Regions from separate parts of the Streptomyces sp. NPDC008125 genome, predicted to be linked through region 2. Evidence: riboswitches for the same ligand, from Rfam matches in the RefSeq annotation. Region 2 holds a riboswitch; the other holds the start of a gene.

Region 1 (7,345 bases), on a different contig from region 2:
CTCGGCAGTGCCTTCGGCGAGGACCGGCAGCTGGGGACGGTCGGAATCGCCTCGGTGACGGTCGGCACCTTCTTCGTACGGATCGTCCTGTCGCCCTTCGCGCACCCGGTGTTCACGGCGCTCACGGGCATCGGCTTCGGTCTCGCCGCCGCCGGGCGCCGCCGCAGGTTTCGCCGGATCGCGCTGCCGCTGCTGGGGCTGGTGTGCGCGATGGGCATGCACGCCCTGTGGAACGGTTCGGCGGCCTGGCGGCCGTACGGCTTCTACCTGGTCTACGGCGTCGTCATGATGCCGGTGTTCGGACTGCTGACCTGGCTGGCGATCTGGTCGCGCAGGCGGGAGCTGCGGACGCTCGCCGCCGAGTTCCCGGCGTACGCGGTGGCCGGCTGGCTCACCCCGGCCGAGCCGCTCGCACTGGGCTCGATGCGCGCCCGGGGCATGGCGCGTGACCTGGCCCGGCACTGGCACGGCGCGTCGGACCGGGCCAGGGGCCGGGCGGCGGCCCGTGCCGTCGCCGAGTACGAGTCGTTCGCGACCTCGCTGGCCGCGCTGCGGCGGGACGCCCGGCGCGGTGCGGTGGGCGCCGACTTCGCGGCGCGCGAGCAGGAGTTGCTGCACCACCTGTGGGCGCGCCGGGAGTTCGCGGCCCCCGCGCTGAGCCAGGCGGCCCGCAGCGTGTTCCGCCCGGCCGTCCGCCGCCCGGTGCCCGTCCCGTACGGCCGCCGAGCCCACGGTGGACACGGCGGTGTCCACGCGGCGCACGGAACCCACGCCGCGCACGGAGCCCACGCGGCGCACGGAGCCCACGCGGCCGGGGGCTACCCGCCCCCGGCGCCGTACGGAACCGGTCCGGCGTCCCCGTACGGCCCCGAGCCGCAGGCCTCCCCGGGCCCGGCTCCGGAGCCGCAGGCCCCCCGGGCCCGGCTCCGGCCCCCCACCAGCCGCCGCACCGGGAGTACGGGGGGCACAATCCCTATCTGCACCCGCCGCAGTAGGGCTTCTCGTCCGGATCACGCTGGGCTCGCGGGGCCCCGATCCGGCCTGGTCAAGACCGATCCGAACGAAAGACCCCGGTCCGCGCTCAGGCGGAGGCTTCGGTGAGCCGGTCCAGTTCCTGGTCGCTCAGCGCGAGGTCGGCGACCGCGAGCAGCGCGGGGAGCTGTTCGGGCGTACGGGCTGAGGCGATCGGCGCCACGACCGTGGGGCGGGACGCGAGCCAGGCCAGCGCGACGGTGGCGGTCTCGGCCCCGTGGGCCTCGGCCACGGCGTCGAGCGCGCTCAGTACCTTCTGCCCCCGCTCGGACTCCAGGTGTGCTCCGGCCTTCTCGGCGCGGGCGCTGTCCACCTGCGTGCCGGGCCGGTACTTGCCGGTGAGGAAGCCGGAGGCCAGCGCGTAGTACGGGACCGCGCCGAGACCGGTCTCGGCTGCGAGGTCCTGGGCGGGGCCCTCGTAGGTGTCGCGGGAGACCAGGTTGTAGTGCGGCTGGAGGGCGACGTACCTGGCCAGTCCCTCGCGCTCGGAGAACGCGAGCGAGGCGCGCAGGCGCTCGGGGCTGATGTTGGACGCGCCGATCTCGCGGACCTTGCCCTCCTTCACCAGCTGGTCGAGGGCGGTGACGATCTCCTCCACCGGGACGCTCTCGTCGTCGTAATGGGTGTAGTAGAGGTCGATGTAGTCGGTGTCGAGCCGCCGCAGGGACTCCTCCACCGCACTCTTGATCGTGCCGGTGGCGAGCCCCCGGTACGCGGGGTGGGCACCGACCTTGGTGGCGACGACGACGTCCGCGCGGTTGCCGCGGGCCTTGAGCCACTTGCCGACGAGGGTTTCCGATTCACCGCCCTGATTGCCCGGGACCCAGGCCGAGTACGCGTCGGCGGTGTCGACGAAGTTGCCGCCGGCCGCGGCGTAGGCGTCGAGAACCGCGAAGGACTCGGCCTCGTCGGCGGTCCAGCCGAAGACGTTGCCGCCGAGGGCGAGGGGGAAGACCTCGATGCCGGACGTGCCGAGCTTGCGGAGAGAAGAAGTCATGAGGGGTTCAACGAAACGGGCTGAGGGCCGTATTCCGGTCAGCGGCTCCGAATCGTGGCCGGTCGCCGTCCCGGGGCGCGCTCCTCGCTCGTACTCCGCGTCCGTGCTCGGGGCGCAGGGCGCCCGTGCCCGGGGCGGACGGGCAACCGTCGGCGGAGAGAGAACCGCGGGAGGAGAGAAACGAGGGTGGGCGGAGAACCGGCAGCCCTGACGTCCTGGGGGGGTAGAGCGTCAAGGCTGCCGGGGTTCAGGGGCTCGGCGATACGCCGAGCGTCAGACGGTGAGGCCCTTGCCGGTCAGCCAGGCCATCGGGTCGATGCCGGCGCCGTCCGGGGTGTGGATTTCGAGGTGGAGGTGCGGGCCGGTGACGTTGCCGGTGGCTCCGACGCGGCCGATGGTGTCGCCCGTGCTGACCTGCTGGCCGACGACCACGTCCATGGAGGACTGGTGGCAGTACCAGACCTCCGTACCGTCGTCGAGCTCCAGGACCGTGCGGTACCCGTACGAGCCCGACCAGCCCGCGGACTTGACCGTTCCACCGTGCACGGCCTTGACCGGGGTGCCGGTCGGCGCGGCGAAGTCCAGGCCGGTGTGCTGCCCGGAGGCCCACATCGTGCCGGCTTCTCCGAAGGTGGAGGTGATCGTGTACGCGGAGGTGGGGAGCGAGTAGCTGGCGGCGAGCTTGGCGAGCCTCTCGGCCTCGGCCTTCTTCGCCGCGGCCTCCTCGGCCGCCTTCTTTTCCGCGGCGGCCTTCGCCTCCGCCTCGTCCTGCTGCTTCTTCGCCTCGGTGGCGGCCTTGGTGGCGGCCGCCGCCTCCTCGGCCGCCTTCGCGTCCGCGTCGGCGGCGGACTGCTGCTGCTCGGCCTGCTGGAGGATGCGGGCGCGCAGGGCCTCGCCCGCGTCGGTGGCACCCTGCTCGGTCTCCGCCGTGGTGAGCCCGGCGGTGGTGAACGGCGCGGCCGCGGCGACCGGGGCGGGGGTGTCGTGGGACTCGACCGCGGTGATCAGAGCGCCCAGCCCGGGCACGGACGTGGCGTCGGGGAGGTTGTCCGCGAGCGCATCGGGAAGAGAGATGGAGACCGGCGGCTTGCTCTGCGCGGTGGCCATGCCGCCCGCACCGACGGCCGCGATGACGCCGACCCCGAGGACGGTGGAACTACGCGCGAGACCACGCTGCTTGGCCACGCGGTGCCGGCCGCGGACGGGGCGGAGGGAATCCTCGGTGGGGTTCCATTCCTCCCACGCCTTGTCGGAGTCGCCGGGGGAGCCGAAACCGTCGAGGGTGGCAAAGGGCGACGGGGCCTCTGGGGCAGGCTGGTTGGACGCCACGGGGGCGCACTCCTTTCCTTCCTTCTCGCCTACCGGGTTAGCTGACGGGTTCGGAGCAGGAAGGTCTCCTACGGACGCCTGACGTCTCTGATCGAGACACAGGTGTCCGATTCACCCCAAGAAGGTGGTTCCCCGGTTCCCTTGCGGAATTCGGCGCTCGCGCACGGCGCCGTCTCTGACGACGGCTGGGACGACCGCGCTGCGTTATCGAACGTTAATAGACAGACGGCTTCGATTCCAAGCCGTCCCCCTTGATCATTCCCACTTCAGGGCGGTATTTACCACCGCATATCACCACTCAACAGGGCGACTTGCGGACAATCGGTGCGCCCCGACTTTTCTGACGGTGTGTCATATGTTATCGAGCGGCACCGGTCTGCTACGGAACGTCGCCACACTCGTCCGACGCCCTCGGGGGAGGTCGGAAGGGCCTCGGGACGGCGGCCCGCACCACCGCGTCAGCCGTCCCCCCGGCCGACGATCGGCACGGTGGTCCGGCGCTCCGGCTGGTCCTCCGCCGGCCGGGCGACCGCGAGCAGCGCCAGGTCGTCCGTCGAGCGGCCACCGGTGTGCAGCCGGACGTCGTCGGTGAGCGCCGTCAGCAGCTCGTCCGGACCGGGGAAGATCCGCCCGCGCAGCCGCTCCGCCGGGTCGTAGAACACGCCCGCCCGGTCGCGCGCCTCGGAGAGCCCGTCCGTATAGGTCAGCAGGGTCGCGCCCGGCGGCAGATCCCACTCGTCCACCTGGTCCGGCCAGACGCCCAGCGCCATGCCGAGAGGGAGTGCGGGCATGCTCGGCCGCAGCACGTCCAGCTCTCCTCCGGCATGGAGCAGCAACGGTTCGGGGTGGCCCCGGTTGACGATCCGCAGAGTCGCGGAGCCCTGCGGGATCTCGGCGAGCACCGCGGTGACGAACCCCTCCACCGGGTCCAGCCCCCCGCGCCGCGCGGCGTCCCTGGCCAGCGCCCGCTCCAGCCGTTGCGCCACGCCGTCCAGCGTCTCCTCCTGCTCGGCGGCCTCCCGGAAGGCGCCGATGATCACCGCCACCGCCTCGACCGCGTCGAGCCCCTTGCCTCGTACGTCACCGAGCACGAGGCGTACGCCGTACGGGGTGTCCGCGACGGCGAAGAGGTCGCCGCCGACGTACTCGTCCGCCTGCGCCGCCTCGTACCGCGCGGCGACATGGAGCCCGCCGACCCGGTCGGCCGGCACGGGCAGCACCGCGCGCATGGCGGTCTCCGCGATGATCCGGGCGGAAGCGAGCTGCTCGTTGCCGCGCCGTACGACGCCGTTGATGACGAGCGCCAGCACAGCGGCGGTGAAGACGGTGAGCGTCTCGATGATCGGGACGATCTGCCCGATGGTGCCCACGTACACCCGCATCGCGATGACGGCGGTCAGCGAGGCGACACCGATCCGGATGGTCCCCGCCCGGGAAGCGAACGGAGCGGCGATGAGCGGGGCGGCGACGAACAGGGGCACCGCCGTGAAGCGGGGCGGCGAAGCGATGTCGAAAGCGAGTCCGCCGACGATGAGCAGGGCAGGCAGCATCCGCACGAAGCGCCGGGCACCCACACCCCCGGCCATCCAGCCATGCTCGTACAGCGGTTTCCCCACCTCTGCGCTTCTCCTGCCCTGTCCCGCCACGGCTGCGGAACCTACCGCGCCCCGCCCAGGCTGGCCCGAACCGCGCCGCGCGGCGACTCCTCGTCGTCCATAGGGGGGAGCGCGCGACTCCCCTTCGAGCGCCCCCACCGCCGGCGTACGCCGGGCGGTCAGGACCGGCGAAGCGATGGGTTCCACGCCGCGAGCCCAAGCGCGCCGCAGGCGGAACCGGCGGACCGGTTGCCCCGGCCTTCCCGGGCGCCCGCCCACGCAGGCGGTCGGACGACAACGAACCGCGCAGGCGTGCGAGACATTTCCTGGATGGACCACTTCATGCCCGGTTCGGCAGATCGTTATGCCGCAGGATCGCGTACGCGAGCGAGTCCAGGGCCGAGCGGGCGCGCGCCCACGGAAACGACTCGGGCCCGGCGCGCTGTGCGTGCCGGGCCCGGGCCTTCAGTAGCGGGGACAGGATTTGAACCTGCGACCTCTGGGTTATGAGCCCAGCGAGCTACCGAGCTGCTCCACCCCGCGTCGTTGAACACAACTCTACGCCATCCTGAGCGGGCTCTTGACCACCCCGGCGTACGACCGCCCGGGAGACGGCAGGAAGCGGGCGCCGCGGAGTCGGCTCGGGCCGGCCCGAGCCCCGCCGGGGCCACCCGGTGAGGCGTGGGGGCGACAGTGCGCGAACAGGCGCAGACCGGAAGCCCGCGGACTGCGGAGAGGTGCCAAGCCCCCTCTCCACCGCGTGGTTTGGGTCTCACGTGCCCCTGCTCCCACACCACCACGGGCGCGGAACAGCACAGTTGAGGACGACGTGTCGCAGCGCGTTGCACAACGGTGCTTCTGCCTCGGGCAGTTGCCATGCGTGCACTTCTGGCCAAGGATGTGGCTGCATCCCCCAGAACCGGCGGGCTGCCCGTGAGGACGCGTGCCCCCGAGGCGGCGGTTTTCGCCTGCCCCGGCGCCGGCCACGCGCCCCGGTCCCGCAACGCAGCCCCCTCTGGAGGACTCCGCCATGACCACCTCTGCCACTTCCACCCCTTCTGCACCTGCCCCTTCCGCTCCGCCGGAGGCATCTCTCGGGACCCGGGTACGCACGTCGGCGGCGAGCGCGATCATCGGCGGCCTCGCCGGGGCCGTGATGAGCGCGGTGGTGGTCTACTTCCTCATCGGCATGCCGGACGGCGAGGGCACCAATGCCCTGAACAACGCGATATCCGGCCTGATCAGCGGCTTCCTGGCCGGCTTCATCGGCCTGATGATCCACCAGGGCAAGGCGGCAGCGGCGACCCGCGCGGCGGCGGCCGAGGCCGTCATGACGGCTACCGCGGCGACCTCCACGACGGCCGACCCCGCGAGACCGGCGGCTGCCGCTGAGGCGGTCGCCACCGAGGCAGTCACCGCCGAAGCGGCCGAGACCAAGGCCCCGACCGTCGCCTGACGCGCGCCCCGGAGCGCGGAACGACCGCCCCGGTCCGGCCGCACGGCAGGGCGGGGGCGGCGTCACTTCCACGAGCCCCCACGTCGCACAGCAGACGCCGGCCAGCAGACGCGCGGCGCGGCGCCGGGCAGCAGCGGCCGGCAGGCAGGCGCGCGGCGCCGGGCAGCAGACACGCGGCGTCGGGCAGCAGCGGCCGGCAGGCAGGCGCAGTCGGGCAGGCAGGCAGCGCACCGTGAACTCCCCTTGCGCCACGCACGTTCGGCGCGGTGACCGGTGGCGCTCCTACGCGCGCCGCTCGACGGCGATCTCGTACGCGATCTCCCACCGCACGTCCGGCACCACGATGTCCGCGGTCTCGACCGGGCGGCCGTCGATGTCGTAGAAGGTGCGCTCCATCTCGGTGATCAGGCCTCCGATGCTGATGCCGAGGAGGTTCGCCTGCTCCTGGTCGGCACGGGCCGGGCGCGGGATCTCGACGGCGCGCACCACGACGACGCCGATCGACCGCATCCGTTCGACCACGCCGATCCCGGCGTGCGGGCCCATCTCGGGGAGCACGACCGGGGTGTCCCCGGTGATCGCCATCGGTTCCCAGCTCCTGGAGAGCTGGACGGGCAGCCCTTCCATGAGGAACTCGTAGTCGGTGACGACACAGAGGTCGCCGGGCTCGATGTCCAGCCGCTCCGCGATGCGTTCGGGCGCCGGAGTCCGTGCGGCGGACCGCGACTCCCATTTCCCCTCGTGGTCCTGGGCGTTGAGGGCCGCACGGAAGGGCGAGGTGGCGTAAGGGCGCCTGGTGCGGATCATGCGCCCGCGCTCACGCGGCCTGCGGACGTAGGTCCCGGACCCGGCGCGGCCTTCGAGGATGCCCTCGATGGTGAGTCGCTCCATGGCGCGCTGCGCGACGGACGCGCCGACCCCGTACTCCTCGGCGAT
Region 2 (7,345 bases):
GTACGTCTCGGCACCCCAGCGAAGGGCCTCGGAGAAGGACTCCGCGCCGATCGGGGCGATCATGAACTCCTGGATGTCGACGTTGGAGTCGGCGTGCGACCCACCGTTCAGGATGTTCATCATCGGAACGGGCAGCAGGTGCGCGTTCGGGCCGCCGAGGTAGCGGAAGAGCGGGAGGTCGGCAGCCTCGGAGGCGGCGTGCGCGACGGCCAGCGAGACGCCGAGGATGGCGTTGGCGCCGAGCGAGCCCTTGTTCTCCGTGGCGTCCAGGTCGCACATCGCCTGGTCGATCAGGCGCTGCTCGGTGGCGTCGTAGCCGACGAGCTCCGGGCCGATCTGCTCGATGACGGCGAGGACGGCCTTCTCGACACCCTTGCCCAGGTAACGCTTGGGGTCACCGTCGCGAAGCTCGACGGCCTCGAACGCGCCGGTGGACGCGCCGGACGGAACGGCAGCACGGCCCGTGCTGCCGTCGTCGAGACCAACTTCGACCTCGACCGTGGGGTTACCCCTCGAGTCGAGGATTTCCCGGGCTACGACGACGTCGATGGACGGCACGAGCATCTCCTTCTGGGATGTGACGCTGACTGTGCGGGGCTCTTGAGCCTTGCGACTAGAGCCTAACCGGACACAGGACATCGGCCAGCCGACCGTCCGTCCAGTGACACGGCGAGCCTACACATTGTTTCCGTACGGAACATAACGTGTGGCGATACGGCGTCCGGCGGTCTGCCGTACGCCCGGGAAAGAACGCTTCTCCTTCCCCTCCCCCGGACACGGCCCACGGCCGGGCCGTTCGGGAAAAGGCCCTGGCCCGGCGTGCGGGGGGAGTGCGCGCCGGGCCAGGGAGTGGGAAAGGGGTGCCGCCGGACACCCTCGTTCCGGGGAGGAGAGGTTCGTGATTACTTCAGGTGGAGCTGCTGCCCCGGGAAGATGAGGTCGGCGTCGTCGACGATGTCGTGGTTCAGCTTGAACAGCTTCTGCCAGCCGCCCTTGACACCCTGCTTCTGGGCGATGGTGCTGAGGGTGTCACCGGTGACGACCTTGTACTCGCCGTCGCCCTTCTCGACCTTGCCACCGGTGGGCGTGGTGACGGTCTCGGACTTCTCGGCGGCGGGGCGCTCCTCGCCGCGGGAGGCGGTCTGCGAGTCGGAGGAGCGGTCCGGCGTCGCCGTGGAGGCGCTCTCGTCGGTCGCGGTGGAGCCGGCGCTCGCGGAAGTGTCGGTGCTCGCGGAGGAGTCGGTGCTCGCGGAGGAGGAGCCCGTGCCGACGCCCGGGTCCACACCGTCGTTGGTGAGGTTGCCGGCGCCGGCGCAGGACCAGGCGCCCGGGCCCTGGAGGTCGAGGAGCACCTCGGCGGTGGCGATCTGCTGCTCCTTGGTGGCCAGGTCGGCGCGGGGAGCGTACTTCGTACCGCCGGCGGCGGCCCAGCTGGACTGCGAGAACTGGAGGCCACCGTAGTAGCCGTTGCCGGTGTTGATGGACCAGTTGCCACCGGACTCGCACTGGGCGACGGCGTCCCAGGTGGCGACGGAGGCGGCGGAGGCGTTGGTGGCGCCCATCAGCGGGAGGGCGATGGCGGCACCGGCGACGCCGGCGAGCGTGGCCACACGGACGGCCTTGGACGAGCGGCGGTGCTTACCCTTGCTGGACAGCAGCATGGAAGATCTCCTCACCGACGCCTACGAGGTGAGCTGTCGGGTTCGGGCCAATGAGTTGCCCGGCCACACGTCCTTGCGTGTGGCTTCACCCCTAGCTGGTCCCGGCCCGCCCGTCGTTTCCGACGGGCCGTCCGATTCCGGCGGCTTACCTGGGTCCCCCGCTCCTGCCTACGGCGCTTTCGCGTCTGTTCCCTTCGACCGACGGCAGGATTCGGCGTGACGGTCGACGGGGCCCGCGGTGCGAGCGGCTCTGACCGTAAACAGAGGGAACCCCCACATTCAATGATGGACATATCAGACAATCAGACCTTACTGGCCAGGCCTGAATAACCGTTTCCGCAGGTCAAAGCGGACATCCGCGAACCCTCGTGACCGCGACACGCCGAAACAGCGAAGAGACCCATGTCTCACTTTCGCAAAAGCGGACATAGGCCCCTTAACTGCCCCTCTTTTCGGGCGTTTTTCCCGAGTTTGATCAGTTGGCGGGGGCGGTCTCCGCCGTGTCGGGAACGGTCTCCGGCGTGTCGGAAGCGGCCCCGGTCGCCGTGGAAGCGGTCGGCGTCGTTCCGGTGGCCGCCTGCGCGGACAGGTCGAGCTCCTGGCCGGGCAGGATCAGGTCGGGGTTCGAGCCGATCACGTCCTCGTTGGCCTGGTAGAGCTCGGTCCAGCCGTCCGTCAGGTGCTGCGCGTCGGCGATCGCCCAGAGGTTGTCGCCGGACCGGACCGTGTACGTCCCGTCCGTCGCGAGCGCCTCGTCGTCGCGCGCGTCGCTGTCGCCGCGCGAGGCGTGCCGGCCGGTGTCGCGCGAGGCGTCGGCGGCGGCCTCGTCCGGGTCGGGCGTGCCGCGGTGCTTGCCGCTCGTCGCCGAATCGTCGGTCGCCGCGTCCGTCGTACCGGCCGACGCGCCGCCCTTCGCCCCGCTCGTGCCGGGCGTGGTGCGGCCCGGGGTGGCCGAGCCGGAGGGCGAGCGGGTGGCGGAGGCCCCGGGGCTCGGCGTGGCACTGCTCCGGGTCGAACCGGTCGAACCCGTCGACTCCTTCGAGTCCGTCGCGCCGGAGGTGCCGGTCGAGCCCGAGGTGTCCGTCGACTCCGCGGTGCCGGCCGAGGCGGGTGCGCCGCCCGCGTCCGGGATCGTGCCGGCGGAGGCCCCCGCGTCCGCGGCGGAGACGGAGCCCTGGTCCACACCGATGAGCGAGCCCGCGGGGGCGAGACCGGAGATCACCGCGCACCCGGGCCACGCCTGCGGGCCCTTGGCGTCCAGCACCTTCTCGGCCACGGCTATCTGCTGCGTGCGGCTGGCGAGGTCCGCGCGCTGCGCGTAGTCCGTACCGCCGTAGGCCGCCCAGGTCTCCTGGGAGAACTGCAGCCCGCCGTAGTAGCCGTTGCCGAAGTCGGCGCTCCAGGTGCCGCCGCTCTCGCATTCGGCGACCTTGTCCCAGGTGGTCGCATCCGCGGCGTTGGCGCCGGCCGCGGCGAGGAGCGGAATCGCCAGGGCGGAGCCTGTCACGCCGGCTGCGACGACGATGGCGGGTGCCTGGCGAGGGCGGCGGTGTCTGCCGTTCGCGGAGCCCATGGGAGTGCCTTCCGTGTGACTGACGGGTGAACTGATGCGTCGAACCGTGAACCTAGCGGGACTCGAACGTGTGTCACAAGTCGATGCCTCGCAGATCACGTGAACATCACAGTGTTGACGGAGCGTCACTTCCGCCGACCGCCGGACCCGGCGTGAACTCCACCGGAAGCGTGCGCAGTCCACGCATGATGAGCCCGCCACGCCACCGCAAATCGGCGGTTTCCCCCGCAAGACGCAGGTCAGGAAGGCGCCTCAGCAGGGTCGCGAGGGCGGTCCGGCCCTCCAGCCGGGCGAGCGGCGCTCCCACGCAGTAGTGGATGCCGTGGCCGTAGCCGAGGTGCTGATTGTCACGCCGCGCGAGGTCGAGCGTGTCGGGGTCCTCGAAGCGCGCGGGGTCGCGGTCGGCCGCCGCGAGCACCACGAGTACCGGGTCGCCTGCCGCGATCTCCTCGTCGCCGATGGTCAGCGGTTCGGTGGCGTACCGCCAGGTGGCCAGCTCCACCGGGCCGTCGAAGCGGAGCAGCTCCTCGATGCCGGTGGCGAGCAGCTCCTCCTCCCCCGCCGCCAGGGACGCTTCGAGGCGGGCGCGCTCCTCGGGGTGGCGGAGCAGGGAGTAGGTGCCGTTGCCGATGAGGTTGACGGTGGTCTCGAAACCGGCGAAGAGAAGGATGAAGGCCATCGCGGCGGCCTCGTTCTCCGTGAGGTGCTCGCCGTGGTCGCTGGTCCGGATGAGTTCGGAGATCAGGTCGTCGCCCGGGTTCTCCCGCTTGCGGTGGATGAGTTCGGCGAGGTAGGCGCGCATCCGCTTCACCGAACGCGCCACTCCCCCGCGCGGCCCGCCGCCGTGGCGGATCATCATCCCCGCCCAGTCCCGGAAGTCGTCCTGGTCCTCCTCGGGCACCCCGAGCAGGTCGCAGATGGCGTAGATGGGGAGCGGGAACGCGAAGTCATGGATGAGGTCGGCGGTGCCCTCCGCCACGAACCGGTCGATGAGCCGGTCCGTCAGCTCCTGCACGCGGGGCGCGAACTCCGCGACCCGGCGCGGCGTGAACGCCTTCGACACGAGCCGGCGCAGCCGGGTGTGGTCGGGCGGGTCGATGTTGAGCAGATGGGTCATCAGCTCGGCCTTGCGCTCCCCGGGAATTCCGGTCTTCCCCTTGGCGTGCGCCGACCCGGCGTGGTGGACCGGGTTCTTGGAGAGCCGGTTGTCGGCGAGCGCCTGCCGCGCGTCCGCGTACCGGGTGACCAGCCAGGCTTCGACCCCGCTGGGCAGCGTGGTGCGGTGCACCGGGCTGTGCTCCCGGAGCCAGGCGTATGCCGGGTACGGGTCGGTGGCGAACTCCCAGGTGAAGAGTTCGGGGCCGGTGGGGGCGCGGTGCGCGGGGCATCCGGCGGGGGCGGGGCCACCGGGCTCGCGGTCGGGCTTGGGCTTGTGCGCGGGCTCGCGGTCGGGCTTGGGCTTGTGCGCGGGCTCGCGGTCGGGCTCGGGCTTGTGCGCGGGCTCGCGGTCGGGCTCGGGCTTGTGCGCGGGCTCGCGGTCGGGCTCGGGCTTGTGCGCGGGCTCGCGGTCGGGCTCGCGCGCGGGCTCGGCGGGGCCGTCGTCCACCGGCCGGTCACTCATCGACGGTGTCCGGGGCGCCGACGCCCTCCGCCGCGAGGATGGCGTCACGGTAGGCGCGGGCCGCCGCGCGCAGGGCGGCTTCGGGGTCGACGCCCTCGGCCTCGGCGCGGACGGCGAGGGCGAGCAGTTCGTAGCCGAGGGTGTCGCCGGTGGGCGGGGCGACGTCCAGGTCCGACCCGCGGACCCGGCTGCCGAGCTTCGCCGCGAGGGCCAGCGCGGGCTGACCGAGCGGAATGCCCTCGGTGACCGAGTCACGTCGCTTCTCGACCGCTTTGGTGCGCAGCCAGTGCGCGCGGACGTCGTCGGGGGTCTCGGCGGTCGCGTCGCCGAAGATGTGCGGGTGGCGGCGGATCAGCTTCTCCACCAGCCCGCCCGCCACGTCGTCGACGGAGAAGGGAGCGTCCTCGTCCTCCTCGGCGATCCGCGCGTGGAAGACGACCTGGAGCAGGACGTCCCCGAGCTCCTCGCGGAGTTCGTCGCGGTCGCCGTCCTCGATCGCCTCGACGAGTTCGTACGTCTCCTCGATGGCGTACTTGGCGAGGCCCCGGTGCGTCATCCGCGAGGTCCACGGGCACTCCCGCCGGATCACGTCCATGACCTGGACGAGGTCGAGGAGCCGGGCGCCCGGCAGGTCGTACGAACCGGGGAGCAGCTCCAGGTCGGGCATCCGCACCCGGCCGGAGCCGCCGAGGCGGGCGAGTCCGTCGGTGAGCCGCTGGTCGCCCTCACCGCCGACCAGCACCACCACGGTCCGGTCTCCGGCGCAGGCGTCGACCAGTTCCTCGGCGGTCGGCTCGGCGTGCTCGACGGTGACGCCCGCCTCGCGCAGATACGGCAGCTGTACGTGGTCGGGGGCGCCGCACAGCACGCGGTCGGCGGTGCGCAGCGTCTGCCAGGCGGGCCAGGACAGCAGTCCGGGAGCGACTCGGTGGCTGGCGGTGAGGAGGACGACCCGGCCGGGTGCTTCAGCGTTCACCCGTCGAACCTACCCCGGCGGCGTGTCACCCCGCCGGGACGGTCTCCTGCTGCGCGGAACCGTCCGCTCCGGCACCGTCCCCGCCGGTTGCGGCGGCGTCGGTTCCGGTGGCCTTGGCGAGCCAGGGCGACTGGTAGGTGCCGAGGCGGATCTGCTGGTCGTCCCAGGCTCCGTAGCGCGGGTTGACGTCGATGTGCAGCGACTTCGACGCCTTGGTGAGGGCCGCCGTCACCTTCTGGGTGCCCTCCTGGGTCTGCAGGTCCGCGCCGAGCGACGCCGCGAGCTTCGGCAGCTGGACCTCCTGGCGCAGGTCGCCGTCGATCTGCTCCGGGGAGATCCAGCGCTCCTGGAGGAGCGTCGCGGCCAGTTCGTCCTCGCCGCCGTACTGGGCGACGGCCGCCTGGTGCACCTGCTGGAGCTCCTTGCGGCTGACGGTCACCCCGGCGTCCTCGGCCGCCCGGTCGAGGACCTGGCCGAAGATCAGCCGGTGCAGGGCGGCGCGCGGGAGCTGGCCGGACCCCTTCACCAGCTGGGCGGACTGCGGAGAACTCTGCTGGGCGGCGCGCACCTCGGCGACGTCGGCCTGGAGGGTGGAGACCTCGATCCGCTGTCCTCCGACGATCGCGGCGGCGCCGGGGTGGGCCTCGCCACCGCAGGCGGTGAGGACGGGCGCGGAGAGGAGGAGCGCGGCGGAGAGGGTGAGCGCGGTGCGACGACGGCGGTGCAAAGGAGCCTCCCGATGAGAGTTTGTGCATCAGTGCACAAAGCCTTGCGGTGATCGATGTTAGGCAGTGGTGGCCATGGGGGCCACTGGTTCGACCAACGATTCGGGAGGAGTTGGGGATGTGGTGCCGTCCGGCGGTAACGGGGCCCGGCTCGCGGTCAGCCGCCGCGTACGTCCCGCTGGTGGGTCAGCTGCCGGCGCAGCTCGGCGGGGAGCGGGTGGTGCGGGCCGTAGGAGCGCTCGGTGTCGTACAGCAGGGCCTGCAGCTGGGCGCGTCCCGCGGTGTGGTCGCCGACCGCGAGCAGCAGCAGTCCGATGCGGTGGCGGATGTCGAAGGCCCGGCCGGGGTCGCCGGCGACGGGGCCGTAGGCGTTCTCGTAATAGGGGAGGACCGCGCGGTACTCGTTGAGCGCGGCGGCCGTCTCGCCCAGCTGTTCCAGGCAGGTGGCGGCGTCGTAGCGGTACTGGAGGGTCTGCGGGTCGCCGGGTCCGGCCTCGGCGGTGCGGTCGTCGGCGAGGCGGCGGAGTTCGGGCAGGGCGCGGCGGTACTGGCCGTCGTCCATCAGCGTCGCCGCGTACTGCTTGCGGAGGATACGGACGACGGGTGAGTGTTCGCCGTGCTCGACGGCGGCGGTCGGCAGGATGGAGCCGAGGATGTCGACCGCCTGCGTGATCCGGCCCTCGCCGAGGAGCCGCTTGACGTCGTCGACGGCGCGCGCCACGTCGGCCCGGCCCGATGCCGGGCGTTCGGCGGGTACGGGCGGCGGGCCGAAGCCGGTGACCGGAGCGG

What was found. A riboswitch is a leader RNA that binds a small molecule or an ion and turns the genes downstream of it on or off. The one in region 2 is predicted to bind cyclic di-AMP.
Region 1: linked by a shared signal. The riboswitch ahead of ACFZAX_RS23340 (peptidoglycan DD-metalloendopeptidase family protein) and the one ahead of ACFZAX_RS08770 (transglycosylase family protein) in region 2 are both predicted to bind cyclic di-AMP.

What each region holds. Positions count from the first base shown of each region.
Region 1 is NZ_JBIBHR010000014.1:18,378-25,722, forward strand. Features, by position in the region: gene ACFZAX_RS23330 (PrsW family glutamic-type intramembrane protease) at 1-1,101, shown strand, start outside; gene ACFZAX_RS23335 (aldo/keto reductase) at 1,082-2,029, opposite strand; gene ACFZAX_RS23340 (peptidoglycan DD-metalloendopeptidase family protein) at 2,303-3,358, opposite strand; cyclic di-AMP (ydaO/yuaA leader) riboswitch at 3,370-3,524, opposite strand; gene ACFZAX_RS23345 (SpoIIE family protein phosphatase) at 3,817-4,944, opposite strand; tRNA gene ACFZAX_RS23350 (tRNA-Met) at 5,423-5,496, opposite strand; gene ACFZAX_RS23355 (hypothetical protein) at 5,984-6,409, shown strand; gene ACFZAX_RS23360 (GntR family transcriptional regulator) at 6,692-7,345, opposite strand, start outside.
Region 2 is NZ_JBIBHR010000004.1:210,365-217,709, reverse strand. Features, by position in the region: gene eno (phosphopyruvate hydratase) at 1-564, opposite strand, end outside; gene ACFZAX_RS08770 (transglycosylase family protein) at 903-1,661, opposite strand; cyclic di-AMP (ydaO/yuaA leader) riboswitch at 1,665-1,847, opposite strand; gene ACFZAX_RS08765 (transglycosylase family protein) at 2,137-3,234, opposite strand; gene ACFZAX_RS08760 (cytochrome P450) at 3,341-4,855, opposite strand; gene ACFZAX_RS08755 (nucleoside triphosphate pyrophosphohydrolase) at 4,848-5,831, opposite strand; gene ACFZAX_RS08750 (SurA N-terminal domain-containing protein) at 5,857-6,558, opposite strand; gene ACFZAX_RS08745 (protein kinase) at 6,714-7,345, opposite strand, start outside.